One region of the Streptomyces sp. P9(2023) genome, then DNA from elsewhere that is predicted to be linked to it. Evidence: riboswitches for the same ligand, from Rfam matches in the RefSeq annotation. Region 1 holds a riboswitch; each other region holds the start of a gene.
The links. Region 1 has a riboswitch for thiamine pyrophosphate ahead of Q5762_RS21825 (thiamine ABC transporter substrate-binding protein). Riboswitches for the same ligand answer to the same signal wherever they lie in the genome.
Positions count from the first base shown of each region.

Region 2: linked by a shared signal. The riboswitch ahead of thiC (phosphomethylpyrimidine synthase ThiC) and the one ahead of Q5762_RS21825 (thiamine ABC transporter substrate-binding protein) in region 1 are both predicted to bind thiamine pyrophosphate.
Region 3: linked by a shared signal. The riboswitch ahead of thiO (glycine oxidase ThiO) and the one ahead of Q5762_RS21825 (thiamine ABC transporter substrate-binding protein) in region 1 are both predicted to bind thiamine pyrophosphate.

Region 1 is NZ_JAUPWM010000017.1:41,335-51,531, reverse strand. It holds gene Q5762_RS21830 (iron ABC transporter permease) at 1-1,544, opposite strand, end outside; gene Q5762_RS21825 (thiamine ABC transporter substrate-binding protein) at 1,592-2,671, opposite strand; TPP riboswitch at 2,758-2,865, opposite strand; gene rlmN (23S rRNA (adenine(2503)-C(2))-methyltransferase RlmN) at 2,895-4,001, opposite strand; gene Q5762_RS21815 (CsbD family protein) at 4,099-4,284, opposite strand; gene Q5762_RS21810 (MFS transporter) at 4,372-5,988, opposite strand; gene Q5762_RS21805 (phosphatidate cytidylyltransferase) at 6,165-7,250, opposite strand; gene frr (ribosome recycling factor) at 7,250-7,807, opposite strand; gene pyrH (UMP kinase) at 7,909-8,673, opposite strand; gene tsf (translation elongation factor Ts) at 8,831-9,667, opposite strand; gene rpsB (30S ribosomal protein S2) at 9,795-10,197, opposite strand, start outside.
Region 2 is NZ_JAUPWM010000028.1:42,726-52,922, forward strand. It holds gene Q5762_RS27415 (LacI family DNA-binding transcriptional regulator) at 1-825, shown strand, start outside; gene Q5762_RS27420 (metallophosphoesterase) at 1,049-2,269, shown strand; gene Q5762_RS27425 (hypothetical protein) at 2,429-3,286, shown strand; gene Q5762_RS27430 (VWA domain-containing protein) at 3,308-4,708, opposite strand; gene thiC (phosphomethylpyrimidine synthase ThiC) at 4,840-6,624, opposite strand; TPP riboswitch at 6,618-6,765, opposite strand; partial or broken gene Q5762_RS27440 (YibE/F family protein) at 6,837-8,185, shown strand; gene Q5762_RS27445 (SsgA family sporulation/cell division regulator) at 8,261-8,695, opposite strand; gene Q5762_RS27450 (helix-turn-helix domain-containing protein) at 8,834-9,604, opposite strand; gene Q5762_RS27455 (DUF5326 family protein) at 9,894-10,112, opposite strand.
Region 3 is NZ_JAUPWM010000003.1:293,149-303,345, reverse strand. It holds gene Q5762_RS06275 (class II 3-deoxy-7-phosphoheptulonate synthase) at 1-442, shown strand, start outside; gene Q5762_RS06270 ((2Fe-2S)-binding protein) at 573-818, shown strand; gene bfr (bacterioferritin) at 832-1,308, opposite strand; gene Q5762_RS06260 (sulfite oxidase-like oxidoreductase) at 1,485-2,117, shown strand; gene Q5762_RS06255 (DUF4396 domain-containing protein) at 2,124-2,663, opposite strand; gene Q5762_RS06250 (deoxyribonuclease IV) at 2,746-3,597, opposite strand; gene pknB (Stk1 family PASTA domain-containing Ser/Thr kinase) at 3,604-5,532, opposite strand; gene Q5762_RS06240 (thiazole synthase) at 5,635-6,429, opposite strand; gene thiS (sulfur carrier protein ThiS) at 6,435-6,635, opposite strand; gene thiO (glycine oxidase ThiO) at 6,632-7,789, opposite strand; TPP riboswitch at 7,787-7,899, opposite strand; gene Q5762_RS06225 (hypothetical protein) at 7,954-8,307, shown strand; gene Q5762_RS06220 (FAD-dependent oxidoreductase) at 8,336-9,550, shown strand; gene Q5762_RS06215 (Rv2175c family DNA-binding protein) at 9,593-9,958, shown strand; gene thiE (thiamine phosphate synthase) at 10,050-10,197, shown strand, end outside.

The sequences.
Region 1 (10,197 bases):
AGGGCCATGGCCTGGCCGTAGTTGAGCTCACCTGGCCGGCCGAGCAGCCGGGCGACCGCGACCGGCAGGGTCGGGTTGTCGGGCCGGGCGATGAAGACCGTCGCGCCGAACTCGCCCAGGGAGACGGCGAAGGCGAACCCGGCCGCGATGAGCACCGCGCGCCGCACCAGCGGCAGATCGACCTCCCGCCAGGCCCGCAGCGGCGAGGCGCCGAGCACGGCCGCCGCCTCCCGCAGCCGTTCGTCCACCGCCCGCAGGACGGGCAGCATCGTCCGTACGACGAAGGGGACACCGACCAGTGCCTGCGCGAGCGGGACGAGGATCCAGCTCGCCCGCAGGTCGAACGGCGGCTCGTCGAGCGTGATCAGGAAGCCGAAGCCGACGGTCACGGCCGACACCCCGAGCGGCAGCATCAGCAGCGCGTCGAAGCCGCGCACGAGCCGTCCCGCCCGCCGCGTCAGAGCGGCCGCCGCGAGCCCGCCGATGAGGAGGGCGAGGGCGGTGGCGACGACGGCGTACCGGAGCGAGTTCGCGATGGTGTCGACCATCGGGACGAGGAAGGTACCGGAGGGGTCGACGGACTGGAGGGCCCGGTAGTAGTCGAGGCCGTACCCGTCCGAGGTGGCGAAGGACCGTTCGACGAGGACGGCGAGCGGCAGCACGAGCAGCAGCACGATCGACACGAGGACGCCCGCGAAGAGCGCCCACGCGCCGATCCCCCGGGGCCGCCGCGCGGTCTGCTCGGGCGGGACGAGCTTCAGGGCCGTCTCCCGCCGCCGTACCGTCCGGGCGTGCACGGCGAGGACGACGCCGACGGCCACGAACTGGACGATCGTCAGGACGGCGGCCGTCGTCAGGTCGAAACGGTCGACCGTCTGCCGGTAGATCTCCGTCTCCAGAGTGGAGTACGCCGGTCCGCCGAGGATCTGGACGACGGCGAAGGAGCCGGCGGTGAAGAGGAACACCATCAGCGCGGCTGCGGCGACGGCCGGGGCGAGCGCAGGCAGGGTCACCTTCCGCCAGGCGGTGAACCGGGAGGCGCCGAGGACCCGGGCGGCCTCCTCCTGGCGAGGGTCGAGCTGCGCCCACAGACCGCCGACGGTCCTGACGACGACGGCGTAGTTGAAGAAGACATGGGCCAGGAGGATGGCCCAGACGGTGGTGTCCAGCCGGACGCCCCACAGTTCGTCGAGGAGCCCGCCGCGCCCGACGAGCGCCAGGAACGCCGTGCCGACCATGACGGTCGGCATCACGAACGGCACGGTGACGACTGCGCGCAGCAGCCCCTTGCCGGGGAAGTCGAAACGCGCGAAGACGTACGCGCCGGGCAGCGCGATCAGCAGGGTCAGCGCGGTGGAGGCGAGTGCCTGCCACAGGGTGAACCAGAGGACGTCGAGGATCTCCGGCCGGCTCAGCGTCTCGCCGAACCGGCCGAACTCCCATGCCCCGTCGGGCCGCAGCCCGCGCTCGACGATCGAGGCGACGGGCCAGGCGAAGAAGAGCGCGAAGAAGGCGACGGGCACGACCATCAGGCCGAGCCGCACCACGCTTCCCCGCACGCCTCGTCGGCCACCGGCATGACGCTCGGGGGCTACTTCAGAACGGTCGAGGACCACGACTGGATCCACTGGTCACGCTTCTCGGCGATCTTCTCGGGCGCCATGGTCTGCGGCTTCTCGATCGTCACGCCGTGCTTCGTGAACAGCTCGGGCAGCTGGGCGCCCTTGGTCACCGGGTTGACGAACATCTGGAGCGGCATGTCCTCCTGGAACTTCTTGGAGATCAGGAAGTCGATCAGCGCCTTGCCGCCCTCGGGGTTCTTCGCCCCGTTCAGCAGCCCGGCGAACTCGATCTGCCGGAAGCAGGTGCCGGTGGAGACCCCGGTCGGAGCCTCCTTCGGCTGCGGCTCGGCGTAGAGGACCTCGACCGGCGGGCTGGAGGCGTACGAGACGACCAGCGGCCGGTCCCCCTTGGCCTGCTTGCCGCCGGCCGAGCCCGAGAACTCCTGGTTGTAGGCGAGCTCCCAGCTGTCGACGGTCTTCACGCCGTTGGCCTTGAGCTTCTCCCAGTAGCCCTGCCAGCCGTCGTCGCCGTACTGCGCGGCGGTGCCGAGGAGGAAGCCGAGGCCCGGGGAGGACTTCTCGGGGTTCTCGACCACGAGCAGGTTCTTGTACTCCGGCTTGGCCAGGTCGTCGAAGGTCTGCGGGGGCGCGAGCTTCTTGTCGGCGAAGTACTTCTTGTCGTAGTTGACGCAGATGTCGCCGGTGTCGATCGGGGTGACCCGGTGCTCCTTGTCGAGCTTGACCTCGGGCAGCACCAGATCCAGCCCCTTCGCCTCGTACGGGACGAAGATCCCGTTGTCGAGCGCGCGGGAGAGCAGGGTGTTGTCGACGCCGAAGAAGACGTCGCCCTGCGGGGAGCCCTTGGTCAGGATCTCCTTGTTGACGGCCACGCCGGCGTCGCCGCTCTTCAGCACCTTGACCGTGAAGCCGGTCTGCTTGGTGAACTCCGCCAGGACCTCCTTCGAGGCGTTGAAGGAGTCGTGGCTGACGAGCGTCACGGTCTTGGGCGCGGGCGCGTCGGACTTGCCCGCCGCGCCTCTGACGTCCTCGGTGCCGCAGGCGGCGAGGGTCGTGACGCCCAGCGCTGCGGCGATCGCCGCGGCGGCCATCTTCTTGGTGCTCACTGAAATTCCTCCTGGGTGTGACCAGGAAGAGACGCGGCCCTGCCCACCGCAAGGTGGGCAGGGCGCAACAGCTCGAGTTGCGACCGAACTTCCTACCCAGAATGACCTGGGCGAGGTTCAGAGGGTCTGCGGTCCGATGACCGCACTCTCAGCGCTGTGGCGCTCCCCTGTCGGAATATGGAGATGTGTTCGAGCACAGACTACAAGGTCAGCGCTCCGAGGCCGCCAGCTGTCCACAGGCACCGTCGATCTCCTGACCGCGGGTGTCACGGACGGTGACCGGGACACCGTGGGCGGCGATGGCCGCGACGAAGGCCTTCTCGTCCTCGGGCCGGGACGCGGTCCACTTCGAGCCGGGCGTCGGGTTCAGCGGAATCAGGTTCACGTGCACCCGCTTCCCCTTCAGCAGCCGCCCGAGCAGGTCACCGCGCCAGGCCTGGTCGTTGATGTCGCGGATCAGGGCGTACTCGATGGAGATCCGGCGGCCGGACTTCTCCGCGTACTCCCATGCGGCGTCAAGGACCTCCCGGACCTTCCAGCGCGTGTTGACGGGCACGAGGGTGTCGCGCAGCTCGTCGTCGGGCGCGTGCAGCGAGACGGCGAGGCGGCACTTGAAGCCCTCGTCGGCGAAGCGCAGCATCGCGGGCACCAGGCCGACGGTGGAGACGGTGATCCCGCGCTGCGAGAGGCCGAGACCGTCCGGCTCGGGGTCGGTGAGCCGGCGGACGGCGCCGACGACCCGCTTGTAGTTGGCGAGCGGCTCGCCCATGCCCATGAAGACGATGTTGGAGAGCCGCGCCGGCCCCCCGGGCACCTCGCCGTCGCGCAGGGCGCGCATGCCGTCGACGATCTGGTGCACGATCTCGGCGGTCGACAGGTTCCGGTCGAGCCCGGCCTGCCCGGTGGCGCAGAACGGGCAGTTCATCCCGCAGCCTGCCTGCGACGAGATGCACATGGTGACCCGGTCCGGGTACCGCATGAGCACGGACTCGACGAGCGTGCCGTCGTGCAGCTTCCACAGGGTCTTACGGGTGGTGTCCTCGTCGCACGAGATGTGCCGGACCACGGACATCAGGTCGGGCAGCAGCTCCCCCTGCAGCTTCTCGCGCGAGGAGGCGGGGATGTCGGTCCACTCGGCGGGGTCGTGGGCGTACCGCGCGAAGTAGTGCGTGGACAGCTGCTTGGCGCGGAACGGCTTCTCGCCGATCGCGGCGACGGCCTCCTTGCGCTCGGCGGGCGTGAGGTCGGCAAGGTGCCGCGGCGGCTTCTTGGCTCCGCGGGGCGCGACGAAAGTGAGTTCTCCGGGCTTCGGCATGGTTCTACCAGTGTCGCAGACGGATCCCGGTGGCCCGGGCCCGTGGCCGGCCGCCGCGTGGAGTGGCGAGGGAGCGGGGCCACGCGGCCGCCGTGTGTCATGAGCGGTCGCGCTTGAGGGAGTCCTTGATGCCCTCGGCGTGCTCGCGGACGCTCTTCGCCGTGTCTCGGATCTTGCTCTTGACCTGGTCGGTCCTGCCCTCGGTCTCCACTCGCTCGTTGCCGGTGATCTTTCCGGTGACTTCCTTGAGTTTGCCCTTGGCCTTGTCCATGGCGCTGCTCATGCCGTGATCCCTCCTCGGCTGATCTGCTGCACGTCCACGCTAGGCCCGCGCGGGCCGGGGCGCCTGCCGGCGTGTGGGCGGCCGCCGTCAGGGACCTGGTCGGCCCGGCTGGTTCCGGGGGATCCGCTGGGTGAAGAACAGCGCCAGGAGGGAGGCGAGCGCGAGGATCGCGAGGGCCGCGCGCAGGCCGTCGAGCCTGGCCTCGGCGTTCGCGTCCAGGGCTGCCTCGGTCGCCTCCGGGCTCGTACCCGCGGTGTCGAGGGCCGTCTCGAGCTGGGCGTCCGAGAGGAAGGGCACCCCGCTCGCGAGTTCGACGGTGGCCTGGTTCTTGACCTCGGCGGGAATCGCCGCGTTCTGCTCGACACTGGCCAGGAAGGAGGACGTGAGCGCGGCGATCAGGAGCGAGCCGGCCAGCGCCGTGCCGATCGAGGCGCCCAGGTTGGTGACGGCGTTCTGGACGCCGCCGACCTCCGCGGTCTGCCGCTCCGGTACCGCGGAGACGGTGACCGACCCGAGCTGGGAGGCCAGCGCGCCCATGCCGAGTCCGATCAGCAGCAGAGGGAGGGTGACGATCTCGGCTCCGGCGTCCAGGTCGAGCGCCGCCATCAGGGCGATCGCGCCCGCGAGCAGCGCGAGCACCCCGAGCCGCACCACCCGCCGCGGGGAGACGTCCGGGAGGAAGCGCGGGATCAGGATCGCGGCTGCGAGCAGCGTCATCGACAGCGGCAGGATGCGGGCCCCTGTCGCAAGCGCGGACAGCCCCAGGGCGATGGACAGGTAGAGCGGTACGACGAAGAAGACGCCCATCTGTACGAGGTACTGGAAGAAGAACATCGTCAGACCGCCGGTGAGCTGCTTGTTCCGCAGCATGGCCGGGTCGACCAGCGGTTCCCTGCCGCGTTCCACGAGCCGGGCCTCCCAGCGGAGGAAGAGCCAGACCAGGAACAGGCCCGCCAGCATCAGCCACACCGTCATCGAGACACCCAGCCACGACGGCGCGTCCGGCTTCGGCCTGAACCAGCCCCACTCGCCCGAGCGGAGAACTCCGTAGACGAAGACCCCGAGGCCGCCGGCGGAGAGGAGTGCGCCCCCGAGGTCGATGCGCGGGCGTTCCTCGCTGATCGTGTCGGCGATGCGGCGGGCGAACACCAGGATGACGAGCACCACCACGACCTCGCCGGCGAAGACCCAGCGCCAGGAGAAGTACGTCGTGGCCAGGCCCCCGATGAGCGGCCCGAGCGCGATGGCGACGGCCCCCGCGGCCGCCACGATGCCGTACGCCCCCGCGCGGCGTTCGGCGGTGAAGTTGCCGGCCACGAGTCCCACGATCGCGGGCAGGATCAGCGCCGCTCCGACCCCTTCGAGGAACGACCAGCCGAGCAGCAGCACGGGGAGGTTCGGTGCCAGCGCCGTGACGAGGGAGCCGCAGCCGTACACGGCGCAGCCGATCATGAACGCGCGTCTGCGGCCGATCAGCACCCCGACCTTGCCCCCGGGGATCATCAGCATCGCCATCACCAGGGTGTACGCGGTGATGGCGCCCTGGATCCCGGTCACCGTCGTCCCCACGTCGTCGGCCACCGCCGCGATCGAGACGTTCATGACGGAGCTGTCCAGGGCCATCAGGAACTGACCGGCAGCGAGCGTCAGCAGTACCGACCGCGCCCCCGGCCGCACCCCGGCAGTGCCACCCCTGTCTGTCATGGGCGCATCGTGCCAGCCGCCCCCGTCGTGGACGGTCGACCCGCCGTGGGGGTCAGCCACCTGGCGGGCGCGAGCGGGGCCGAGGCCGGGGAAGCAGAAGGGGCCGAGGAGCCGGGGAAGCGGAAGGGCCCGCCGTCCGGTGTGGACGGCGGGCCCTTCACGTAAAAGCGTGCGGCTCAGGTCGTGCCGACGAAGACCACGAGCAGGAGCCAGACCACCGGGGCCGTCGGGAGCAGGGAGTCCAGCCGGTCCATGATGCCGCCGTGGCCCGGCAGCAGGGTGCCCATGTCCTTGATGCCGAGGTCGCGCTTGATCATCGACTCGCCGAGGTCGCCGAGCGTCGCGCTCGCCGCCACCGCGAGGCCGAGCAGCAGGCCCTGCCACCAGGTGCCGTCGTCGATCAGGAACTCCATGCACAGCGCGCCCGCCGCCATCGCGAACGTCACCGCTCCGAGCAGGCCCTCGCGGGTCTTGCCGGGGCTGATCCGCGGTGCCAGCTTGTGCTTGCCGAAGCGCCAGCCGATCGCGTACGCGCCGGTGTCGCTGACGACCGTGAGCAGCAGGAACGTGAGCACCCGCTCCGGGCCGTCGTCGGCGGTGAGCATCAGCGCCACGAACGTCGCCAGGAACGGCACGTAGAACGCGGCGAAGACGCCCGCCGTGACGTCCTTCAGATAGCCCTCGGGCGGCTCCGTCATGCGCCACACCAGGACCGCGAGCGCCGTCAGGGCCATGGCGACCCAGGCGCCCTCCGCCCCGCGGACGTAGCCGGCGACGACCATCGCCGCGCCACCGACCGCGAGCGGGACGAGCGGAGCCTTGATGCCCTTGCGCTCCTGGAGGCGGGAGGTGAGCTCCCACAGACCGACCACGACGGCGACCGCTATGACGCCGACGAACGCGGCCTTCCAGATGAACAGGGAGGCGATGATGACCGCGCCCAGACCGACCCCGACTCCTATGGCCGCGCCCAGATCGCGCCCCGCGCTCTTCTTCTGCGGGGCAGCGGGTCGGTTCGGGCTGGACATGGGCTCCTGCGGGTGCTCGTTCGGCGTCTCGTCACGGAACAGGGGACCGCTCGGCTGAGCGGCCCCCCGGCCGTGGTCGTCCTGGTGATCGCCGGCGGGGACGTCGGGCACGATGGGCATGGGCCGAGTCTGCGCCGCCTGCAACCCATCGTATGCGGGACCCGCCGGGGCAGGCCCCTGGTCGGGCCCCCAGTAGCCGGAACCGGCCGGGGCCCCCCAGGAAGAGTCGTTCATCAGACCTCGAGCAGCTCGGCTTCCTTGTGCTTCAGCAGCTCGTCCACCTGCGCGACGTACTTCGCGGTGGTGTCGTCGAGCTCCTTCTCGCCGCGCCGGCCGTCGTCCTCGCCGACCTCGCCGTCCTTGACGAGCTTGTCGATGGTCTCCTTGGCCTTGCGGCGCACGGAGCGGATCGAGATCTTGGAGTCCTCGGCCTTGGTCTTGGCGACCTTGATGTACTCGCGGCGGCGCTCCTCGGTCAGCTCCGGGAACACCACACGGATGATGTTGCCGTCGTTGCTCGGGTTGACGCCGAGGTCCGAGTCACGGATCGCCTGCTCGATGTTGCGCAGCGCGCTCTTGTCGAACGGGGTCACGACAGCCATGCGCGGCTCGGGAACCGAGAACGACGCCAGCTGATTGATCGGCGTGATGGCACCGTAGTAGTCCGCCACGATCTTGTTGAACATCGCCGGGTGCGCACGGCCGGTGCGGATCGCGGCGAAGTCCTCCTTGGCGACCACGACGGCCTTCTCCATCTTCTCCTCGGCCTCGAGGAGGGTCTCTTCGATCACCACTTGCTCCTGCGTGTCGTCGCGTCTTGTCCTGCACGGTGTACGGCCGGCAGGGCTCTGTCCATCCCCTCGCGGGGCGGTACCCGGTTTCGAGCCGAGGCTCAGGCCCGGGTGCCCTGGTCGCTCACGAGAGTGCCGATCTTCTCACCCTTCACCGCGCGCGCGATATTGCCCTCGGCGAGCAGTTCGAAGACGAGGATCGGCAGCTTGTTGTCCCGGCACAGGGTGATGGCGGTGGCGTCGGCGACCTTGAGGTCGCGGGAGAGCACCTCGCCGTACTCCAGCGCGTCGAACTTGACCGCGTCGGGGTTCTTCTTCGGGTCGGAGTCGTAGACCCCGTCGACGCCGTTCTTGCCCATGAGCAGGGCCTCGGCGTCGATCTCCAGGGCGCGCTGGGCGGCCGTGGTGTCGGTGGAGAAGTACGGCATGCCCATACCGGCGCCGAAGATGACCACGCGGCCCTTCTCCAGGTGGCGCACGGCCCGCAGCGGGATGTACGGCTCCGCGACCTGGCCCATGGTGATGGCGGTCTGGACGCGGGAGTCGATGCCTTCCTTCTCCAGGAAGTCCTGGAGGGCGAGGCAGTTCATGACCGTGCCGAGCATGCCCATGTAGTCGGAGCGGGCCCGGTCCATGCCGCGCACCTGCAGCTCGGCGCCGCGGAAGAAGTTGCCGCCGCCGATCACGACCGCGATCTCCCAGCCGTCGCGGACGACTGCGGCGATCTCGCGGGCGATCTTGTGCACGACGTCGGGGTCGACGCCGAGACCGCCGCCTCCGGCGAATGCCTCACCGGACAGCTTCAGCATGAAGCGTCCGGCCTTTTTGCCGTGGTTGTCGTCGCCCTGTACGGCGCTCTGGTTCATGGGATCTCCTCGTGCACATACGACGAAGGCCATTGCCGGTGGGTCCTTGCGGTTTCCCGTGCGGCAATGGCCTCCTCGTCAGAACTGCGGTCGCCCTCCGCGAGCGTGGACGACTGCTTCAGACCCTACCCGGGCCCGGTGTCCGTCGCGTACGGACTCAGATGCCGACCTTGATGCGCGTGAAGCGCTTCAGGGTGACACCGGCCTGGTCCAGAATCTGCTGGACAGACTTCTTGTTGTCGAGCGCGTACGGCTGGCCAAGGAGCGTGGCGTCCTTGAAGAAGCCGTTGACGCGACCCTCGACGATCTTCGGGAGCGCGGCCTCGGGCTTGCCCTCGGCGCGGGTGGTCTCCTCGGCGACGCGACGCTCGGTCTCGACGACCTCGGCCGGAACGTCCTCACGGGTGAGGTACTTCGGCGCGAAGGCGGCGATGTGCTGCGCGACACCCTTGGCGACCTCGGCGTTCTCCTTGTCGAGCTCGACAAGGACACCGATCTGCGGGGGCAGGTCAGGCATGGTGCGGTGCATGTAGGCCGAGACGTAGCCGTCGGCGTACTGCGCGAAGCGGTCGAGGACGATCTTCTCGCCCAGGTTGGCGTTGGCCTCGTCGACGTACGCCTGGACCGTCTTGCCGGGCTCGATCTCGGAGGCGAGCAGCGCCTCGAGGTCGGCCGGCGCGGTGGCGGCGACGTGGGCGGCGAGGGAGGCGGCGACGGCCTGGAACTTGTCACCCTTGGCGACGAAGTCCGTCTCGCACTTCAGCTCGACGAGGACACCGGAGGTGTTGTCGTCGGCGATGACGGAGACGACGGCGCCGTTCTCGGCGGAACGGCCCTCGCGCTTGGCGACGCCCTTCTGGCCCTTGATGCGCAGGGCCTCGACGGCCTTGTCGACGTTGCCGTCGGCCTCGTCCAGAGCCTTCTTGCAGTCCATCATGCCGGCGCCGGTGAGCTCACGGAGCTTCTTGACGTCAGCGGCGGTGTAGTTCGCCATGAGTCTGAGTTTCTCTCTCGAAGTCTGAAAGATCGATCTACGGGTGGACGGCGGGGGCTTCGTGGGCCCCCGCCGTCTGCATCCGAAACAACCAACCGGACCTGACCTGTGAGGGTCAGGCCGTGGGTCAGGCCTGCTCGGCCTCGGCGGCCGGAGCCTCGTCGGCCGGGGCCTCGGCGGCCGGAGCCTCGACGACCTCGGCGGCGACGGCGTCGGCGGCCTCGGTGGCAGCCTCGGCGTCGGCGACGGGCTCGGTCTCGGCGGAGGTCTGGACCTCGGCCTCGTCAGCCTTCTTCTCACCCTCGAGCAGGTCGCGCTCCCACTCGGCGAGCGGCTCGCCCGCGGCCTTCTCGCCCGGCTTCGAGTCGCCGGTCGCAGCGCCGGAACGGGCGATGAGGCCCTCGGCGACGGCGTCGGCGATCACGCGGGTGAGCAGGGTGACGGAGCGGATCGCGTCGTCGTTGCCCGGGATCTTGTAGTCGACCTCGTCGGGGTCGCAGTTGGTGTCGAGGATCGCGACGACCGGGATG
Region 2 (10,197 bases), on a different contig from region 1:
ACCTTCACCGAATTCGCGTACTTCGCGGAGATGGCCAGAGCCGCCACATCGGCCGCGCTAGCCCGTGGCTATGCCCTGGTCATCCTGCCCGCCACCTCCCGACATGACGTCTGGTCGAACGTCGCCCTCGACGGCACCGTCGTCATCGACCCCTCCGACCACGACCCGGTCGTCACCGAGCTCGTCCGCCAGGGCCTGCCCGTCGTCTCCGACGGACGCCCCGCCGGCACGCTCCCGGTGACCGCCTGGGTCGACAACGACCACGAAGCCGCCGTACTCGACCTCCTCGACCACCTCGCCGACGCCGGCGCCCGCCGGATCGGCCTTCTCACCGGCACCACCACCGACACGTACACCCGCCTGTCCACCACCGCGTACCTCAACTGGTGCGAACGGGTCGGACAGGACCCCGTCTACGAGGCCTATCCGGCGCACGATCCGTGCGCGGGCGCCGTCGCGGCCGACCGGCTGCTCGCCCGCCCCGACCGACCCGACGCCGTCTACGGACTCTTCGATCCCAACGGAACCGATCTGCTGGCGGCTGCCCGCCGCTACGGACTGCGCGTACCGGACGATCTCCTGCTGGTCTGCTGCAGCGAGTCGACCGTCTACGCCAACACCGAACCGCCCATCACGACCCTCTCGCTCAAGCCGCGCCGGATCGGCACGGCCGTCGTCCAGCTCCTCATCGACGCCATCGAGGGGATCGACACCGACGGACCGGTCGAGCAGGTGATACCGACCGAACTCATCGTCCGGACGTCCTCCCAGAGGCGTTCGCCGCGGACGACGGTCAGCCCGCCCCGGTCACCCGCGAAGGACTGAGGGCCGGCTTTGGGGCCGTGCCGGGCGCAAACTCCGGCCCGGCCCTGCTCCGACCCTGGTCCGGACCTTCTCAATTCGGGCGAAACAACCGGTGAACCCGGAGTGGACCCGGATTCACCACCCCTGGTGCGTCACACAGGAGGACCCTCATTCCTATGATGGGCGCACGACATCGCGGACCGCCCCGACCAGGCCGGTCCGCGATGTGCAGGGCATCGCGACGGTGGTGGAGGGGTCGATGACTCAGGGGGCCGGGCAGGAACCCGTGGTGCGCACGGCGACATTGCGTGACTTCCGCGTACCGCCGTACGCCCGGGTGCCCGTACAGGGCCAGCCCCTGGAGCCTCCGGCAGGGCACGCCGTCGTACCCGACGAGCCCTTCCGGCCCGTTGTCGATCCCACCCTCCACCTCGGGCTGAGCGCCTCCGTCCCGTTCTCCCCGACGCGCCCGGTCTCGCTCTCCGCCGCGCTCCCCGGCCACCCTGGGAACGCGTTTGCGGACGACGAACTCCCCGAGGGCTACACCCCTACCGAGCGCAATCTCCCGGTGATCAACCGAGGGGACACCGTCCAGGTCCGCGTGGACCCGGTCCCGTCCCCCGCGCCCGCCCCGGCCGGCGAAGGCCGCGGCCCGCTCTACGTCGTCGGCGACGTGCACGGCTACTTCGACGAGCTGGTCGACGCCCTGCGCGAGCAGGGCCTCATCGACGAGAACGGGGCCTGGGCCGCGGGCAACGCCCGCCTGTGGTTCCTCGGTGACTTCACCGACCGCGGTCCCGACGGCATCGGCGTCATCGACCTCGTCATGCGCCTGTCCGCCGAGGCCGCCGCCGCCGGTGGCTACTGCAAGGCTCTGATGGGCAACCACGAGCTGCTGCTCATCGGCGCCAAGCGGTTCGGCGACACCCCCGTCAACTCCGGGGCCGGCACCGCCACCTTCCAGGCCGCCTGGCTGCTCAACGGCGGCCAGAAGCACGACATGGACCGGCTCCAGGACGTCCACCTGCAGTGGATGTCCCGGCTCGACGCCGTGGTGGAGGAGGACGGGCATCTGCTGATGCACTCCGACACCACCGCCTACCTCGAATACGGCTCCACCATCGAGGACGTCAACGAGACGGTCCACGAGATCCTCAACCGGAACGACGCGGACGAGGTCTGGGACGTGTTCCGCAAGTTCACCAAGCGCTTCGCCTTCCGCGACGACGGCGGCCCCGAGGCCGTCCAGGAGCTGCTCGCCACCTACGGCGGCAGCCGCATCGTGCACGGCCACAGCCCCATCCCGTACCTCCTCGGCCAGGTCGGCACCGAGGACGGCGAGGGCGGCTCGGGCCCGATCGTCGACGGTCCGCACGTGTACGCGGACGGTCTGGCGATCGCCATGGACGGCGGTGTGACCATGGCCGGAAAGCTGCTGGTCGTCCAACTCCCCCTGCATGGCTGACGCATAACGCTGCGCATCCGGGGAAGTCGATTTCAGGAAACCCCCTGTCACCCTGTGCCATAACCGCAATACCATCGGATCATCCGTAGCAGGCTCTCCTCCGTTTCCGCCCAACTGGCCGGTTCCCACGGTCAATACGGCCCTACGGAGCATCGGGGGATGCACATGAATGTGGCTCCGCACCTGCTGACCGAGGATCGTGCCGAGTACGAGCGCATCCTCGACGACGCACTGCGCACCGCGCACGACCATCCGGATCTCGCCGAGATCGGGAAGCAGCTCACCGCCCAGCAACTGCGCACGATGGCGCTGAGCGCGACGGCGCTGATCACCGCCGCGGCGGCGATCGAGTACGACCACTTCGTGAAGGTCCGCGAAGAGGTCCGCGCGCCGAGCGGTACGAGTGTCATGAGCGCGGTCCTGGCGGCGGACGGCAACGGGGCGAGCGACGGTCCGGGTCCCGGTGTCGTCGCGATCGTCACGGTCCTCGCGCCGGTCCTCGCGGGCCCGGCCGCACTGATATTCCTGCTGGTCGGCGCCGTGCTGAAGGTGGTCGCCCCCAGCCTCACCTTCGCCGACACCCTGCTGACGGCGGCCTGGTTCTTCGGTGCCGTCGCCGCCGCCGGTCTCTTCTGCGCCGCCGTCGGGCTGCTGGTCACGGCCCTGCGCAACCGCTCCACGGAAGTGGCCGCGAGCGATCCGCCCCGTACCGAGGCGGACGAGGAGCTGTCCCGGGCCCGCGAGGCCTGGCGCCGCGCCCTGCTGGAACGGGGCATCTTGCCGTTCCTGCGCGAGGCGCTCGCCACCCCGGGCCCCGCGGCCCCGCCGCCGGTAAACCCGCAGTCCGTACCACCACCGTCCGTGCCACCGCCCCGCACCGACCGCATGCCGAAGATCGGCTACAGCGGTCCGGACTTCAGCAGCCCGAACGAGGGCTCGTCCGGCAACCGCCCGAGGTTCACCAGCCCCGACTTCACCAGCCCGGACTTCGGCCCTCCGGACCACCGGCCGGAATGAGCCACGCCGTCGCGGTCCGGTTCAGAGGATCCCGGCCCGTCCGGCGGCGGTGATCCAGGACGGGAACTCGGACAGCAGCCGGTCGTACAGCTCGGCGTCGGGCACCCTGCCGATGTCGTCGACCGCGAAGAATCCCACGTTGTCCACGCGTCGGCCGGACATGGTGTCGAACCGCTCCAGCACCCCGTAGTTCGACCGCCCCAGGCCGACGAACTGCCAGAAGATCGGTTCCTCCACCGCGTCCCGCAGCTCCCGCTCGATCTGCGCGTCGCGGTACACACCCCCGTCGGAGAAGAACAGCACCAGCGTCGGGACGGCCACCGGATTCTCCCGGACGAAGTCCCGGACCTGGGCGATCGCCTTCTGCTCCTCGTTCTGGATCCCGACATCCCGCATGTCGAGCTGACCGGGCGCCAGCCCGCTCCGCGGCCGCCGGCTCCGCCGGAAGAGGCCGAGCTCACCGACCCGGACATGAAGCCGCAGCCACTCCGGGAGTTCGCCCAGGCGCAGATCGGGCAGCCGGGCGGCGTTCGAGGCGAAGGTCCAGGCCTGCATCTCCCCGTCGTCGTCCAGCTGCGCGGCGACGGCCGCCATCCGCTCCACGACATCGGCGACGATGCCCTTGGTGTAGAGGAAGGACATCGAACCGGAGGCGTCGAGGACGAGGACGACGCGGGCGGTGACTCCGGCCGCACCGTGCTTCCACAGGCTCACAGCCACCTGCTCCTTGCGCAGCGACAGCCGCTTACGCATGTCGACGGGCAGCCGCTCCACATCCTTCTCGAAGCGCGGCCGGCCGGGGGCGGGGGCGGCGGGGGCGGATGCCGGTTTCGGTGCCGATAGCGGTGCCTGTACCGAAGCCGAAGCCGATGCCGGTGCCGAAGCCGGTGCCTCGTCGACGCTGATTCCGAAGTCGGTGGCGAGCCCGGCGAGCCCGGAGGCGTACCCCTGCCCGACCGCCCGGAACTTCCACTGCCCCGCCCGCCGGTACAGCTCGCCGCCGATGAACGCGGTCTCCGTCGTCGCCGTCATCGCGAATCGGGCCAGTTCGGCCCCTGTACCGGAGTCGAGCAGCCGCAGCGTCAGTCCGGACATCTGGCCGAACGTCCCGCCGTCCGCCGACGCGCACAGCACCACCCGGTCGACGGCCGGTTCGATCCCCCGCAGATCCACCTCGACGGTGTCGCTGGTCACGCCCTCCCCCTGCCGTTTCCCCAGGTGTCGTACGGCCCCGGAAGGGTGGGCAGGCTGGTTGTAGAAGACGAAGTCGCCGTCGTCGCGCACCCGTCCCGCCGCGGTGAGCAGCAACGCCGAGGCATCGGCGTCGGGCGCCCCCGCCCCGGCGGACCAGGAGAGCTCGGCACGCACCACGGGCGAGCCGACCGGAAGGTTGGCGCCCTTGCTCAGGGAAGTCGCTGTCATGCCGTCAGTCTGCCCAGCGCGGCGCGCTACGGGAACGGGTCCGCGATCCCCTCGTGGATCGCGGACCCCGTACGACGACCGCTCCGACCGCTACCTCGGCCGTTCCGACGGCCACCCGGCCGTTCCGGCCGCTACTCCGCCAGCGGCAGGTACACCCGGTTGCCCGCGGCCGCGAACTCCGCGGACTTCTCCGCCATACCGGCCGAAATCTCGTCCGCCTTGAGGTCACCGCCGTGCTCCCGGCGAATGTCCTGCGAGATCTTCATCGAGCAGAACTTCGGACCGCACATCGAGCAGAAGTGCGCGGTCTTCGCCGGCTCGGCCGGCAGCGTCTCGTCGTGGAACTCGCGGGCCGTGTCCGGGTCGAGCGCCAGGTTGAACTGGTCCTCCCAGCGAAACTCGAAGCGGGCGTCCGACAGCGCGTCGTCCCACTCCTGCGCCCCCGGGTGCCCCTTCGCCAGGTCCGCCGCGTGCGCCGCGATCTTGTACGTGATGACGCCGGTCTTCACATCGTCGCGGTTGGGCAGGCCCAGGTGCTCCTTGGGCGTCACGTAGCAGAGCATCGCGGTGCCCCACCAGGCGATCATCGCCGCGCCGATGCCCGAGGTGATGTGGTCGTACGCGGGCGCGACGTCCGTGGTCAGCGGGCCGAGGGTGTAGAACGGCGCCTCCTCGCAGATCTCCTGCTGGAGGTCGATGTTCTCCTTGATCTTGTGCATCGGGACGTGCCCCGGGCCCTCGATCATCGTCTGGACGTTGTGCCGCTTGGCGATCGTGTTCAGCTCGCCCAGCGTGCGCAGCTCCGCGAACTGCGCCTCGTCGTTGGCGTCCGCGATCGAGCCGGGCCGCAGGCCGTCACCCAGCGAGTACGTGACGTCGTACGTCGCCAGGATCTCGCAGAGCTCCTCGAAGTTCGTGTAGAGGAAGTTCTCCTTGTGGTGCGCCAGGCACCAGGCGGCCATGATCGAGCCGCCGCGCGAGACGATGCCGGTCTTGCGGCGGGCGGTCAGCGGCACGTACGGCAGCAGCACGCCGGCGTGGACCGTCATGTAGTCGACGCCCTGCTCGGCCTGCTCGATGACGGTGTCCTTGTAGATGTCCCAGGTCAGCTCCTCCGCCCTGCCGTCCACTTTCTCCAACGCCTGGTAGAGCGGGACGGTGCCGATCGGGACGGGGGAGTTGCGCAGCACCCACTCGCGGGTGGTGTGGATGTTGCGGCCGGTGGACAGGTCCATGACCGTGTCGGCGCCCCACTTGGTCGCCCAGGTCATCTTCTCCACCTCCTCCTCGATCGAGGAGGTGACGGCGGAGTTGCCGATGTTGGCGTTGACCTTCACCAGGAACCGCTTGCCGATGATCATCGGCTCGATCTCCGGGTGGTTCACGTTGGCCGGAAGGACGGCACGGCCCGCCGCGATCTCCTCCCGTACGACCTCGGGGGCGACGTTCTCGCGGATCGCCACGTACTCCATCTCCGGGGTGATCTCGCCCCGGCGGGCGTACGCGAGCTGGGTCACCGCCAGGCCGCCGCGGCCCCGGCGGGGCTGGCGCGGGCGGCCCGGGAAGACCGCGTCGAGGTTCTTGAGGCCCCCGCGCGGCGAGGTGTGCTTGATGCCGTCGTCCTCGGGGCGGACCGGCCGGCCCGCGTACTCCTCGGTGTCGCCCCGCCCGATGATCCAGTTCTCGCGCAGCGGCGGCAGGCCGCGCCGTACGTCGGTGTCGATGGTGGGGTCGGTGTACGGACCGGACGTGTCGTACAGCGTCACGTCCTTGCCGTTGGTGAGGTGCACCTGTCGGACGGGCACCCGGAGGTCGGGGCGCGAGCCCTCGACGTACCCCTTGTGCCAGCCCGGCTTGCGCTCGTCCTGGCCGGCGTTCTCGCTGGTGGCAGGCGTGCGTGCATCCTGAATGGTCATGAGACCGATCTCCCTACGCCGGCATTACCCGGTAACAGGTTCGGCGGTCGGCGCAGCCTCCTCCCGTACGTACGTCCAGTACGCACGTACGGTGATCAGCGCCCTCTCAGCCCGGTGCTCCGAGCTCCCGCGTGTGCAAAGGTGCCACCACGCTAGCGGCAATCCGGCCGTGCTGAACAGTGGGCCCCCGCCGTTCTTGCGATGATCGGTCGGTGACTTCCTCGCAGGAGACCCCAGAACCCGACGGTCATGGCGACCACGACGCACCTGGCGACGCGGGCCACGGGCACGGCCACACCCACAGCCATGGGCCCGCCGCACCCGTCTCCCGGCATCTGCGCAGGGTCATCGCCGCCATCCTGATCCCGTTCGCCACCGCGGTGGTGGTCGGTATGGCCGTCCTGTGACCGGGGGGCGCTCCGGAACACGAGCGCACCGGCGTCGGCTTCGACCGGCAGACGTACCAGGGCAAGGTCGTCTCGGTCGAGGAGGTCGACTGCCAGGATGTGAACGCCGCCCAGGTCCCGCCGACCGGCGACACCTCGACACCCGAGGGGCGCGAGGCGGTCAACGCCCAGCAGGGGCGGTGTGAGAAGGCGACGATCGAGGTCACGAGCGGTCCGGAGAAGGGCCGTACGTTCACCGAGATCGTGCAGCCGGACGCGCCGCGCCAACTGGACGAGGGGCAGAGCGTGGTGGTGGCGTACGCCCCCGACGCCCCGCGTGACCTGCAGTGTTCGGTGACGGACGCGAACCGCAAGGTCCCGCTGACGGTGCTCGCCCTGATCTTCGCGGTCGCGGTCGTGCTCGTCGGCCGGATGCGCGGCGTGATGGCGCTGATCTCGCTCGCGGTGAGCTTCCTGATCCTGACCTTCTTCATCCTGCCGGCGATCCTCCAGGGGTCTAATCCGCTGGTGGTCGCGGTGGTCGGGTCGAGCGCGATCATGCTGATCGCCCTCTACATGTGCCACGGCCTCTCCGCCCGGACCTCGGTCGCGGTGCTCGGGACCCTGATCTCGCTGCTGCTGATCGGGCTGCTCGGCTCGCTGTTCATCGACTGGGCCTCGCTGAGCGGCAACACGGACGACAACACCGGTCTGATCCACGGGCTCTACCCGGAGATCGACATGTCCGGTCTGCTGCTGGCGGGCATCATCATCGGCTCGCTGGGCGTCCTCGACGACGTGACCGTGACGCAGACCTCGGCGGTGTGGGAGCTGCATCAGGCCGATCCCCGGCTTGGACCGCGCGGGCTGTACCGGGCGGGCATCAGGATCGGCCGCGACCACATCGCGTCCGTGGTGAACACCCTGGTCCTCGCGTACGCCGGTGCGGCCCTGCCCCTGTTGCTGCTCTTCTCCATCGCGCAGAGCAGCGTGGGGACAGTGGCCAACAGCGAGCTGGTCGCGAAGGAGATCGTCCGCACGCTGGTGGGGTCGATCGGTCTGGTGCCTCGGTGCCGGTCACGACCGTTCTCGCCGCGCTCGTCGTCTCGGCGGACCGGCCTGGAACGCCGGAGAAGCGTTCAGCCAGGGGCGGCCGCCGCCGCTTGGCGAAGTAACCGGACGGGGCTGGTCCTGGGGCTGGGGCTGGGGCTGGGGCTGAGCGGCGGCCTGGCCTAGGCGGGCCGGCCCGCTCAGCCGGCGTTCTCCTCTGCAAGAATCCGGCCGAGAGCCGCCTCCAGGTTGTCCTCGAAGTCGCCCAGTGTCCGTTCCTGACCGAGCGGAACCAACTTGTCCGTACGGTCGAGGAAGGCGACGAGCGGTGGAGCGCTGGCCCGGAACAGGGCCCGGTCGCTGCCGACCTGGAGCCGGATGGCGACGTCCGAAAGACCCTCGGGGTCGGTCGGCGCGATGTGCACATCGCCGTCCCCGCTGGGTCGGTTGATCCCGTCGAGCAGCAGCTCCCGGCCGAACGCCCAGGTCACGGGCGCGTCTCCGGGAAGGTGGAACGTCATCCGCACCGCGTAGGGATCCCGGGTCTCGTAACGCAGTTCCACCGGGATCCTGAAGGAGAGCTCCTCGGAGACGAGGAAGCTCATCAGGACCTCGGCCTGAACGGACTCTCGCATCATGTACCCCGCAGTAGATGGAGCAGTTGTGTAAACACGGCTGCTGAAAGCTGTGATCAAAACGGCCAGGAATGATCCCCCTTGGCCTTCTTGACGCAATCGTGCTGGAAGGGCTAGCAGATCACAAGGAGTGATTTTTCAGATACTGATAGAGAAAGCGAAGGAGCTGAGGAGCCTTCCGATCTCGTTACGTAGCCGATCGACTGCGGGCAGCAACCGTTCTTCCTGGTGAAGGGGCACGGAAATCGCCATGGCGGCCGCGGTGGACCCCGCGGTGATGGGAATCGCGGCACAGACCGTGCCGAGCGCATATTCCTGACGCTCCACCAGGGGCTCCATTCGCCCCATAGCGCCCAAACGATCCAAAAGCGCACTCTGGTTACTCAGCGTGTACGGAGTGATGGCTTCCACTGGATGGCGGTCGAGGTGGTCTTGACGACTCTTCAGATCCAGTTGGCTGAGCAGACACTGACCGATCGCGTGCGCGTGACCCGTCTCGCGGAAGTCGGCCCACTCGTCCACGGCGGGGGCGGCGGGGGTGTCGGCGACGGCGACGAGCTCGATCTCGCCCTCGCGGTAGATCGCGAAGTAGACGGGGACCCCGATCTCGTCGCGCCAGTGCGCGAGGGAGTCCTCGATCTTGGTGCGACGATTCTGCAGAACTCCGCCACCGGCCAGACGACCTGCCGCGTCGCCGAAGACGAACACACCTTTCTCGCGGCGCAGATAGCCCTCGTGGGTCAGGGTGCGGAGCAGGTGGTACGCGGTGGGCAGCGGGAGTCCCGCTTCCCGGGCCAGTTGCTTGGCGGGGGCTCCGTCCTCGTGGGAGCCCACGGCCTCCAAGAGTCTCAGCGCCCGCTGCACCGAGCCGATCAGCGTAGGAACGGCGGACTGCGTAGCCGTGGCCAAAGGTCACCCCCAGGCGTGACGACGGGTGCCGTACACCCGCCCGCGGGGGCCGCCCCCGCGCGCCCGCCGCGGCCTGGGAACCGGTGGGGTCCGGTGGGCGGACCCGCCCGGGACGGGTGGACAACCGCGGATCGGTGCGATCAGTGCGGAGGGCTACGCCAGTTTTCCCCGGGGCGGCAGAGATTTTCCACTCTAATGGCAGCCCCCAGGCCTGACCGTGGTTTCAAAGGCTGCGTCCCCCGGCCGGGCTAACCCCCGGCCGACGGGGCGTACCGATGGGTAGCGTCTGCTACCAGTCCTCGCGCGAGGTCGACGAGGACATGAACTTCCGTACGACGTAGATCAGTCCGCCGACCAGGGCGACGAAGACCAGCACCTTGAAGAGCATGCCGATCACGAACGTCGCGATGCTGGTGATCAGGCCACCGAAGACGAACAGGGCGATGACGGGTATGGCGACCCACTTCACCCACCAGGGCATCCCCGCGAGGATCTCTCGTACCGCCATCGCGCTTACCTCATCTCCTGAAAAGTCCGTCCCGCGCGCTCTGCGCCGGACACCTTCGATGCTAGGTGCGGCACCTGCGCCACGG
Region 3 (10,197 bases), on a different contig from region 1:
GACGTACATCGACCGGCTCGACCCGGAGCGCGAGCCCGGCCGGCTGACCTTCATCGTCCGCATGGGCGCCGACAAGGTCCGGGACAAGCTCCCGGAGCTGGTCGAGAAGGTCACCGCCTCCGGCGCGACCGTCGCCTGGGTCACCGACCCGATGCACGGCAACACCTTCGAGGCGGCCTCCGGTCACAAGACCCGGCGCTTCGACGACGTGCTCGACGAGGTCAAGGGCTTCTTCGAGGTGCACAAGAGCCTCGGCACCCACCCGGGCGGCATCCACGTCGAGCTCACCGGTGACGACGTCACCGAGTGCGTGGGAGGCGGCGACGAGATTTTCGTCGACGACCTGCACCAGCGCTACGAGACGGCCTGCGACCCGCGGCTCAACCGCAGCCAGTCCCTGGACCTGGCGTTCCTGGTGGCGGAGATGTACCGCGATCAGTAAGTAGCTTCCTACGGCTTTGGGGCGCGGATCGCTGTGATCCGCGCCCCATGTCATTTCCAGAGCTTTACACCTCAGGGTCGCCGGGTAAGGTTAGGTTAGCCTTATCGATCCCGGCGGGAGGTGAATCCGCGTGTACGTCTGCTCATGTTTCGGTGTCACCGAGAAGCAGGTGAAGGAGCACGCGGACGCGGGCGCCTGCACGCCCCGCCAGATCGCCTCGGCCTGCAAGGCCGGAACCGACTGCGGCTCCTGCGTACGGCGCATACAGGCCATCCTCGGACGCGGCAACTGCCCGCGACGGGAGCTGCTCGACCAGGGGATGCCCGCCCTGACGGCGGAGTTCACCGAGCCGGACGAGCTGTCGGAAGCCGCCTAGTTCCGGCGGTCGGTCAGCTCGGCTGCTCGATCAGGGTCGAGATGTACAGCGCCTCGCCGAGGCTCTCGATCAGCTCCAGCTGGGTGTCGAGGTAGTCGATGTGGTGCTCCTCGTCGGCGAGGATCTCCTCGAAGAGGTTGGCCGAGGTGATGTCGCCCTTGGCCCGCATGACATCGATGCCGCGCTTCAGGCGGCCGATCGCCTCGACCTCCACCTGGCGGTCCGCCTCGAACATCTCCTTGACCGTCTGGCCGACCCGCACATGGAAGAGCCGCTGGTAGTTGGGCAGACCGTCGAGCATCAGGATGCGCTCGGTGATCTTGTCCGCGTGCTTCATCTCATCGATGGACTCTTCGCGGGTGTACTTGGCGAGCTTGGTCCAGCCCTTGTTGTCCTGGATGCGGTAGTGCAGCCAGTACTGGTTGATGGCCGTCAGCTCGCCGGTCAGCTGCTCGTTGAGGAACTCGAGGACCTCGGGGTCGCCCTGCATCGCAGAGGCTCCTTCCACGCATGTCTAAGTCGTGACTGGGCAGGATGGCCGCATCCTTGCACCACGGGTGGGGGGCGTCCAGTAAGTACAGGCTTAGTGGGAGATGCCCCAAACCGGCGCTGCTGGGGAGGTTGGCTGGTCATGACCACCCCTCGCGGTCTGTCACCATGGATGACATGGGTCAGCCGGAGAGCGGGGTACACCGGGCAGCAGGGGAGTCGGATCTTCCGCCGGGGCAGCGGCTGCAGCGCGGCTGGCCGGTCACCCACTACGGCCCGGTCCCCAAGTTCAAGCCCGACCGCTGGGAGTTCCGCGTCTTCGGGGCGACGGCGGACGGCGACAAGCGGTGCTGGACCCACGAGGAGTTCTCGGCGCTGCCTTTCGCGACGGTCGTGGCCGATCTCCACTGCGTCACGAAATTCAGCATGCTCGGGGCCGAATGGGGTGGCGTACCCGCCCGGACGATCCTCGATCTCGCCCCGCCGGCCGAGCAGGTCACGCATGTGATGGTCTGGGCCGAGTACGGCTTCAGCGCCAACCTGCGGCTCGCCGACTTCGCCGCCGACCACACGATCTTCGCCACGCACAAGGACGGTGAGCTGCTCACCGCCGAGCACGGCTTCCCGCTGCGGCTCGTGGTGCCGCATCTGTACGCCTGGAAGGGGCCCAAGTGGGTCCGGGGCGTGGAGTACATGACCGCCGATCGCCGCGGCTTCTGGGAGGAGCGCGGCTATCACAACCTCGGCGATCCCTGGAAGGAACAGCGGTACTCGTACCAGGAGGAGCCGGGGGACGGCCCGGAGCTCTGACCGGTGTCAGTGCTGGTGGTACTGGTGGACCACCGCGTGGCCCTTGCCGCGGCCGATCATCCACTTGTTGACGGGTGTGGTGATCACGAAGGCGACGAGGAAGGCGAAGGCCAGGGCGCCCCAGAAGAGCGCGTCCGAGAGGTGCGCGTCCATCGCGCCCGGCACCATCAGCAGGACTCCGTTGTCGACGATCTCCATGACGGTGATGGAGAGGGTGTCGGCGGCGAGCGCGACGCCGATCGCGGCCTTCAGGCTCAGGCCGACGCGGACGACCGCCCAGAGGGTGAGCGAGTAGCCGAAGAAGAAGGCCAGGACGATGGCCAGGACCATCGTCCTGGCGTTGCCCCAGCCGAGCGCGGTGCCGATGATCATGCCGAGGACCTCGCCGATGGCGCAGCCGGTCAGGCAGTGGAGGGTGGCCTTCATCGCCATGGACCAGCTGACCTCGCCCGGCGCCTGTCCGTGCTCGTGCCCGTGGTGGCCTTGGCCGTTTCCGTGGTGGTCGGCGTGGTGGTCGTGGTGCTCGGTGTGCGCTTCGTGCTGCATGGGTTCCCCCGTTGACCGTCGGCGGTTCCTGCTGCCTACACAAGAACCGTATACCCCCTAGGGGTATTGCTCAACGGGAAATTCAGCCGCGGAGCTTCTTCAGCCGCTCCACGTCCGCCACATGCCCTTCCTTCCCGCCCGGCGTCTCGATGATCAGCGGCACCCCGTCGGTCGCGTGGTGCCTCATCAGCGCGCGGAACGGATCCTCGCCGATGTGACCGGCCCCGATGTTCGCGTGCCGGTCCTTGTGCGCGCCGACGACGTCCTTGGAATCGTTGGCGTGGATCAGTTTCAGCCGGCCTTCGCCCACGGTCGCCACCAGCTCGTCGAGCGTCCGCGTCATCCCGTACGGTCCGGTCAGATCGTGGCCGGCCGCGAAGATGTGGCAGGTGTCGAGGCAGATCCCGAGCTTCGGGTGGTGGTCGAGGGCCTCGAAGTACGGGCCGAAGTCCTCGGCGCGCGAGCAGAGCGAGAAGCCCTGCCCGGCCGTCGACTCCAGGAGCAGGTCCGGGGCGTCCGGGTGCGTCAGCTCGTCGAGCAGCGGCCGCATCCGCTCCCGTACCTGCGCCAGCGCCTCCGCGCGCGGCCGGCCGCCGGTCGCCGAACCGGTGTGGACCACCACGCCCTTCGCGCCGATCTCCCGGCCCCGGCGCAGCGAGTGCCGCAGCGACTCGACCGACTTCTCCACGGTGGCCTCGGTGTGGGAGCCGAAGTTGATCAGGTACGGGGCGTGGACCCAGGCGGACAGGGACCCGGCCTCGCACCCGGCGCGGAACAGCTCGTCCTGCGCCGGGTTGCCGACCGGGGTGGCCCAGCCGCGCGGGTTGGCGACGAAGACCTGGACGGTCTCCGCGCCCAGCTCGCGGGCGTAGCCGAGACCGACCGTGGCGAGGCCGCCGGCCACGGGGACATGGCCGCCGACGGGGTTGCGCATGAGTTCTTACAGTCCCTTGATCGTGATGGTGACGGTGGAGCCCTCGGGCGCCGTGGAGCCGCCCTCGACCGACTGGCCGGAAACCGTGTCGCCGAGGAAGGGGAAGGTCTTCTCGACCTTCACCTCGAAGCCCGCTCCCTCCAGCTTCGCGCGCGCGGCGTCGGTCGACTCGCCCGTCACGTCGGGGACCTCGATCATCCGCGGCCCCTTGGAGGCGGTGAGGACGATCCGGTCGCCCTTCGCGGCCCGGCTGCCCTCCGCCAGGGACTGGGCGGCGACCGTGCCGGCCGCCTCCGCCGAGTGGATCTCCTCGCTCGCGATCTCGACCTTGAGCCCGGCGTCCTGGAGCGTGCGGGTGGCGTCGGCCACCGCGTCGCCGGCCACGTCGGGCACGTCGATCGGGCGGCCCTTGCTGACCACGAGCGCCACGGCCGAGTCGGGGCTGCGCTCCGTGCCGGGCTCCGGGTCGGAGCTGATCACGGCGCCCTGCGGGACGTCCTGGCTGAACGCTCTCGTGATCAGACCGGCCGCCAGGCCCTCGTCCGCGAGCAGCCGCTTGGCCTCGGCCAGCGGCTTCCCCTTGAGCCGCGGGACCTTCACGATCTCGGGGCCCCGGGAGATGGTGAGCGTGACCGTGCCGTTGCCCCGTATCCGCGCGCCGGACGTGGGGTCGGTGGCCATGACCGTGCCGCGCTCGTACACCTCGCTGAACGCCCGCTTCGTGGCGCCGACGTCGAGCCCCGCGTCCTTGAGGCGCTCGGTCGCCTTGGCCTCGGTCTGGCCGAGGACCGCCGGGACGCGCGTGAACTGGCCGGAATTGATGTACCAGACGCCCGCCCCGAGCCCGAGGGCGAGCAGCACGGCGGCGACGACGAGCATCGGCCCGCGCGGCAGCGGCCCACGGTCCCGGCGGCGCGCCGCCCGGCCCTCCGCCGGGGGCTCGGGCGGCGGCATGGTCAGCCGGCTGGTGTGCTGCACGTCGTGTTCCGGCAGGGGTGCCGAGACGGCCCGGGGGATCACGCTGGTCCGGTCCTCCGTCCCCGTACGGTCCTCGGCGTGCGCCTGCGGCGGTACGGCGTCCAGCTGCGCGTCCCCGAGCCTCGCCCGGGCCTCCCGGGCCTGTGCGAGGAGCGCGACCGCGTCGTGCGGGCGGATCTCGGGGTTCCGGGCGGTGGCGGTCGCCACCAGCTCGTCCAGTTCGAGGGCGAGGCCGGGCACGGCCGCCGAGGGGGCCGGAACGTCGGTGTTCAGGTGCTGGTAGAGGACCTGGGCGGGGGTGTCCCCGGTGTGCGGCTTGCCGCCGGTGAGCATCTCGTACAGGACGACACCGCAGGCGTACACGTCGGCGCGGGTGTCCGCGGTGCCGTGCTCGATCTGCTCCGGTGCCAGGTAGGAGACGGTGCCCAGGACGGAGCCCGTGGTGTTCGTGGCGGAGCCGACCGCCCGGACGAGACCGAAGTCGGCGACCTTCACCCGGCCGTCGTCCCCTATCAGGACGTTCTCCGGCTTCATGTCCCGGTGCACGAACCCGGCCCGGTGCGCGGCGCCCAGTGCGGCGAGCACCGGCTCCAGGATGTCGAGCGCGGCGCGCGGGCGGAGCGCCCCGCGCTCGCGCAGCACGTCGCGGAGCGTGCACCCGGCGACGTACTCCATCGCGAGGTAGACGTACGCGCCGTCCGCGCCCTGGTCGAAGACCCCGACCACGTTGGGGTGCGAGAGCCGGGCGACGGACTTGGCCTCGCGGATGAACCGCTCGACGAACGCGGCGTCGGTGGCGAGGGCCGGGTGCATCACCTTGAGCGCGAGCACCCGGTCGAGGCGGGTGTCGACGGCCCGGTAGACCGTGGCCATCCCGCCGACGGCGATGCGCGCGTCGACGCGGTAGCGGCCGTCGAGCAGCTGCCCGACGAGGGGGTCCTGAAGGGTCGTGTCCACGGCCACGAGTTTACGAGCCGGTGAGGACACCCCGTCCCCACCGGCCCCGACCGCTGCACACCTGTGACGCGACGCACGGCCTCGGCGTGACCGGAGCCTGGCTCAGAACGCCGGGCGTTCCGGGTCCAGAGTCGCTCGGCCGTCCGTCGGGGAGGAGGCCTCGGCGAAGTGGCGGCGGGGGATCCGGCCCGCCCGGTGGGCGAGGCGGCCCGCCTCCACCGCGTGCCGCATCCCCTCCGCCATCAGCACCGGGTCCTGGGCCCGGGTCACCGCGGAGGCGAGCATGACCGCCGAGCAGCCCAGCTCCATCGCCAGCGCGACGTCCGAGGCCGTCCCGGCGCCCGCGTCCAGGATCACCGGCACGCCCGCGCGCTCGACGATCAGCTGGAAGTTGTGCGGGTTGCGGATCCCGAGCCCGGAGCCGATCGGGGAGCCGAGCGGCATGATCGCCGCGCACCCCACGTCCTCCAGCTTCCGCGCGAGGACCGGGTCGTCGTTGGTGTACGGCAGGACGACGAAACCGTCGTCCACCAGCGTCTCCGCCGCGTCGAGCGTCTCGATCGGGTCCGGCAGCAGGGTCCGCTCGTCGGCGATGACCTCCAGCTTGATCCAGTCGGTGCCGAGCGCCTCCCGGGCCAGGCGGGCGGTCAGGATCGCCTCGCCCGCCGTGAAGCAGCCCGCCGTGTTCGGCAGGACGCGGATCGAGAGCCGCTCCAGGACGGAGAGGACCGAGCCCCGCACGGTCGGGTCGAGGCGCCGCATGGCGACGGTCGTCAGCTCCGTGCCGCTGACGGCCAGCGAGCGTTCGAGGATGTCCAGGCTCGGGGCCCCGCCCGTGCCCAGGATGAGCCGGGAGGCGAACTCCGTACCGCCGAGGAGGAAGGTGTCGTCGGACATGGCGCTCAGCCCCCCTGCACGGCGGTGAGGACCTCGACCCGGTCGCCCTCGCCGAGGACGGTCGCGGACCACTGGCTGCGCGGTACGACGGTCTCGTTGACGGCCGCCGCAACGCCGGAGGGCGCGGCGGTCAAGGTCGTGACCAGGGCGTCGAGGGTCGTGGGCGCGGCGAGGACGCGGGCCTCGCCGTTGACGGAGACGTTCATGCGGGCTGCTCCTGACGTACGGGGGAGAAGCGGCGGGGAGTGAAGGGGCGGGCCTCGTCCGGAAGCACGCCGGTGGTGAGGAACTCGGCCATGACGTCGCCGGTGACCGGGGTGAGCAGGACGCCGTTGCGGTAGTGCCCGGTGGCCAGACGGAGGCCGTCGAGCGCGGTCGGGCCGAGCAGCGGGGCGTTGTCCGGCGACCCCGGGCGCAGGCCGGCCAGCGTCTCGGTGAGTGGCAGCTCGGTGAGGCCGGGGACGAGCTCGTGGGCGTCGCGGAGCAGCTCGTACACCCCGCCCGCCGTGACGGTGGTGTCCCAGCCCAGCTCCTCGCTGGTCGCGCCGACCACCAGCTCGCCGTTCTCGCGCGGCACCAGATAGACGTGGCTGCCGCGCACGACCGCCCGGACGGTCCGGGACAGGAACGGCGCGTACGCGGGTGGCACGGTGAGCCGCAGCACCTGTCCCTTGACGGGACGTACCGGAGGCAGGACCTCCGGCGGTACGCCCGCGAGCCGGCCGCTGAGGCTGCCGGTGGCAAGGACGACCTGGTCCGCCGCCAGCGGGCCGCCGTCCGCGACGGCGACGCCGGTGGCCCGGTCCCGTACCGTCGTCAGCCGCTCGGCGAGGCCCCGGTGGAAGACCACCCCGGCCCGTTCGCACGCGGTGACCAGGGCGGCGGCGAGCCGGCGCGGGTCGACCTGGTGGTCGCCGTCGACCCGCAGTCCGCCGCGCACCCCCGGCGCCAGCATCGGTTCGAGACGGCGGCATTCGCGCCCGCTGAGCCACTCCGACTCCAGGCCGGAGCGGATCTGCAGGGCGTGCAGATCGCGCAGATGGGCGCGGTCGTCGGCGTCGAGCGCGACCGCGAGCGTGCCGCAGGCGCGGTAGCCGACGTCGTGGCCCGTGGCGTCCTGGAGTTCGGCGACGAACGCGGGATAGCGGCGCGCGGATGCGAGGTTGAGGGCGAGCAGGGTCTCCTCGCCGTAGTGGAGTTCGGTGACGGCGGCCAGCATCCCGGCCGCCACCCGGGCGGCCCCGCCGCCCGGCTCGGGGTCCACGACCGTGGTGCGCAGCCCGCGTTGCGCGGACCGCCAGGCCGTGACCAGGCCGATGATTCCGCCCCCGATGACGAGGACGTCGGATGTACGCGACATGGGCGTCCAGCCCCTCCCTTCGCCGGCATGACCCGGATCAGGTTCGTACGGTCGGAGGCCGGCCAGCCTCCCTCTCAGCCCGGTGCGTCCGGGCTCCCGCGAGTGCTCTACGTTGACGGCCAGCCTAACCCTCGCCTCCGACGCCCAGTAAGGGAGCCTTCACCGTGGCGCGATCTCTCGACGGTCTGACCCTCGCCCCCGTCGCCGACCAGGCCCCCGGACAGGTCGGGACGCGGACCCGGTTCACGTACCACGAGGAGGACGGCCGGATCTGGGCCGAGTACGCGGGCGGTGACGTGGTGCGCGGGTTTCTCGTCGGCACGCGCGCGGGGGACCGGCTCGACTTCCGTTACGTACAGCTGAAGCGGGACGGAACGACATCTTCCGGGTGCTGTGTCTCCACCGTGACGGAGCTGCCGGACGGGCGCGTTCGGCTGGAGGAGAGCTGGGCATGGGAGTCCCAGGAGGGCTCCGGCACCAGCGTCGTGGAGCAGCTGCCTGACTGTCTGCCTTCCTGACGGTGCGTCAGAAAGTTAAGGTGATCGGGTGAGCGAGCAGAAGCAGGCAGAGCAGCGGGTCGTCGTCGTGGGCGCCGGGATGGCGGGGGTACAGACCGCCGTCGCCCTGCGCGAACAGGGGTTCACCGGACCCGTCATCCTCATCGGGGCCGAGCCCCACCAGCCCTACGACCGCCCGCCGCTGTCCAAGGCGGTCCTCCTCGGCAAGGCCGAGGACTCCGCCTTCGACGTCGACTTCGAGGCCCTCTCCATCGACCTGCGCCTCGGCCTCGACGTCACCGGCCTGCGCGCCGACGCCCACGAGATCGACACCGAGGCCGGACCCGTCCCGTACGACGTCCTGGTCCTCGCCACCGGCGCCGAACCGGTCACCCTGCCCGGCACCGAGGGTGTCCCCGGCGTCCATCTGCTGCGCACCCTGGACGACGCGGCCCGCCTCAAGCCCGTCCTGGAGCGGCGCCACGACATCGTCGTGGTCGGCGCCGGCTGGATCGGCGCCGAGTTCGCCACCGCCGCCCGCGAGGCGGGGTGCGCGGTCACCGTCGTGGAGGCCGCCGACCGGCCGCTCGCCGGCGCGCTGCCCGCCGAGGTCGCCGCCCCGATGGCCCGCTGGTACGAGGAGAGCGGCGCCGAACTCCTCACCCACGCGCGCGTGGACCGCGTCGAACCCGGCACGGTCGTCCTCGCCGACGGTCGGCGGCTGCCCGCCGACGCGGTCGTCGTCGGCATCGGCGCCCGGCCCGCCACCCGCTGGCTCGACGGCTCAGGCATCGCCCTGGGCGAGGACGGCTCCGTCACCGCCGACGACCGGCTGCGCACCTCCCTGCCCGACGTGTACGCCGTCGGCGACTGCGCCTCCTTCCCCTCCGCCCGTTACGGCGCCCGGCTCCTGGTCCACCACTGGGACAACGCCCTCCAGGGCCCCCGTACCGTCGCGGCCGACATCATCGGCGAGACCCCCCAGGTCTACGACCCGGTGCCGTACTTCTGGTCCGAGCAGTTCGGCCGGTTCGTGCAGTACGCCGGACACCACACCGGAGCCGCCGAGCTGGTCCGCCGGGGCGACCCGGCCGATCCCGCCTGGTCCGTCCTCTGGCTGCGCGACGGCGCCCTCGTCGCCCTGCTCGCCGTCGGCCGGCCCCGCGACCTGACCCAGGGCCGCAAGCTGATCGAGTCGGCCGCCCGGCTCGATCCGGAGCGCGCCGCCGACCCCTCCGTCCCTCTGAAGGCGGCAGTCGGCTAGGCCCGACTACCGACTGTCAGTCCGGGATGGCAGGCTTGTCCCGTGACCGAGATTGACGCAAGAACTGATGCTCTCGTCCCCGCCTGGCTCTACCTCCCCGACATCGCGGAAATGCTCGATGTCGAGGTGACGCGCGTGCGGCAGCTGGTCAAGGAGGGCCAGCTCATCGCCGTACGACGCGGCGAGAACAAGGCGCTTCAGGTGCCCGCCGCCTTCATCGACGGCGACAAGGTGGTCAAGGGCCTCTCCGGGACCCTGACCCTCCTGAGGGACGACGGCTTCACCGACGAAGAGATGCTGGAGTGGCTCTTCACTCCCGACCCGAGCCTGCCGGGCACGCCCGCGCAGGCCCTCAGCGAGAATCGCGGCACGGAGGTGAAGCGCCGCGCCCAGGCGCTCGCCGTCTGACGCACACGTACCGAAGACACCACAGGAGGCCCCTGGGGGCCGGGTCCGCCCGGCCCCCTCGGGCCACCGCACCGACGGGGGGATCCCACCCATGTCCACGCCTCGCGCCCAGCTCGCCGACGCCCGGCTCTACCTCTGCACGGACGCCCGCAGGCGCCAGGGCGACCTGCCCGCCTTCCTCGACGCCGTGCTCTCCTCCGGCGTGGACATCGTGCAGCTGCGCGACAAGGGCATGGAGG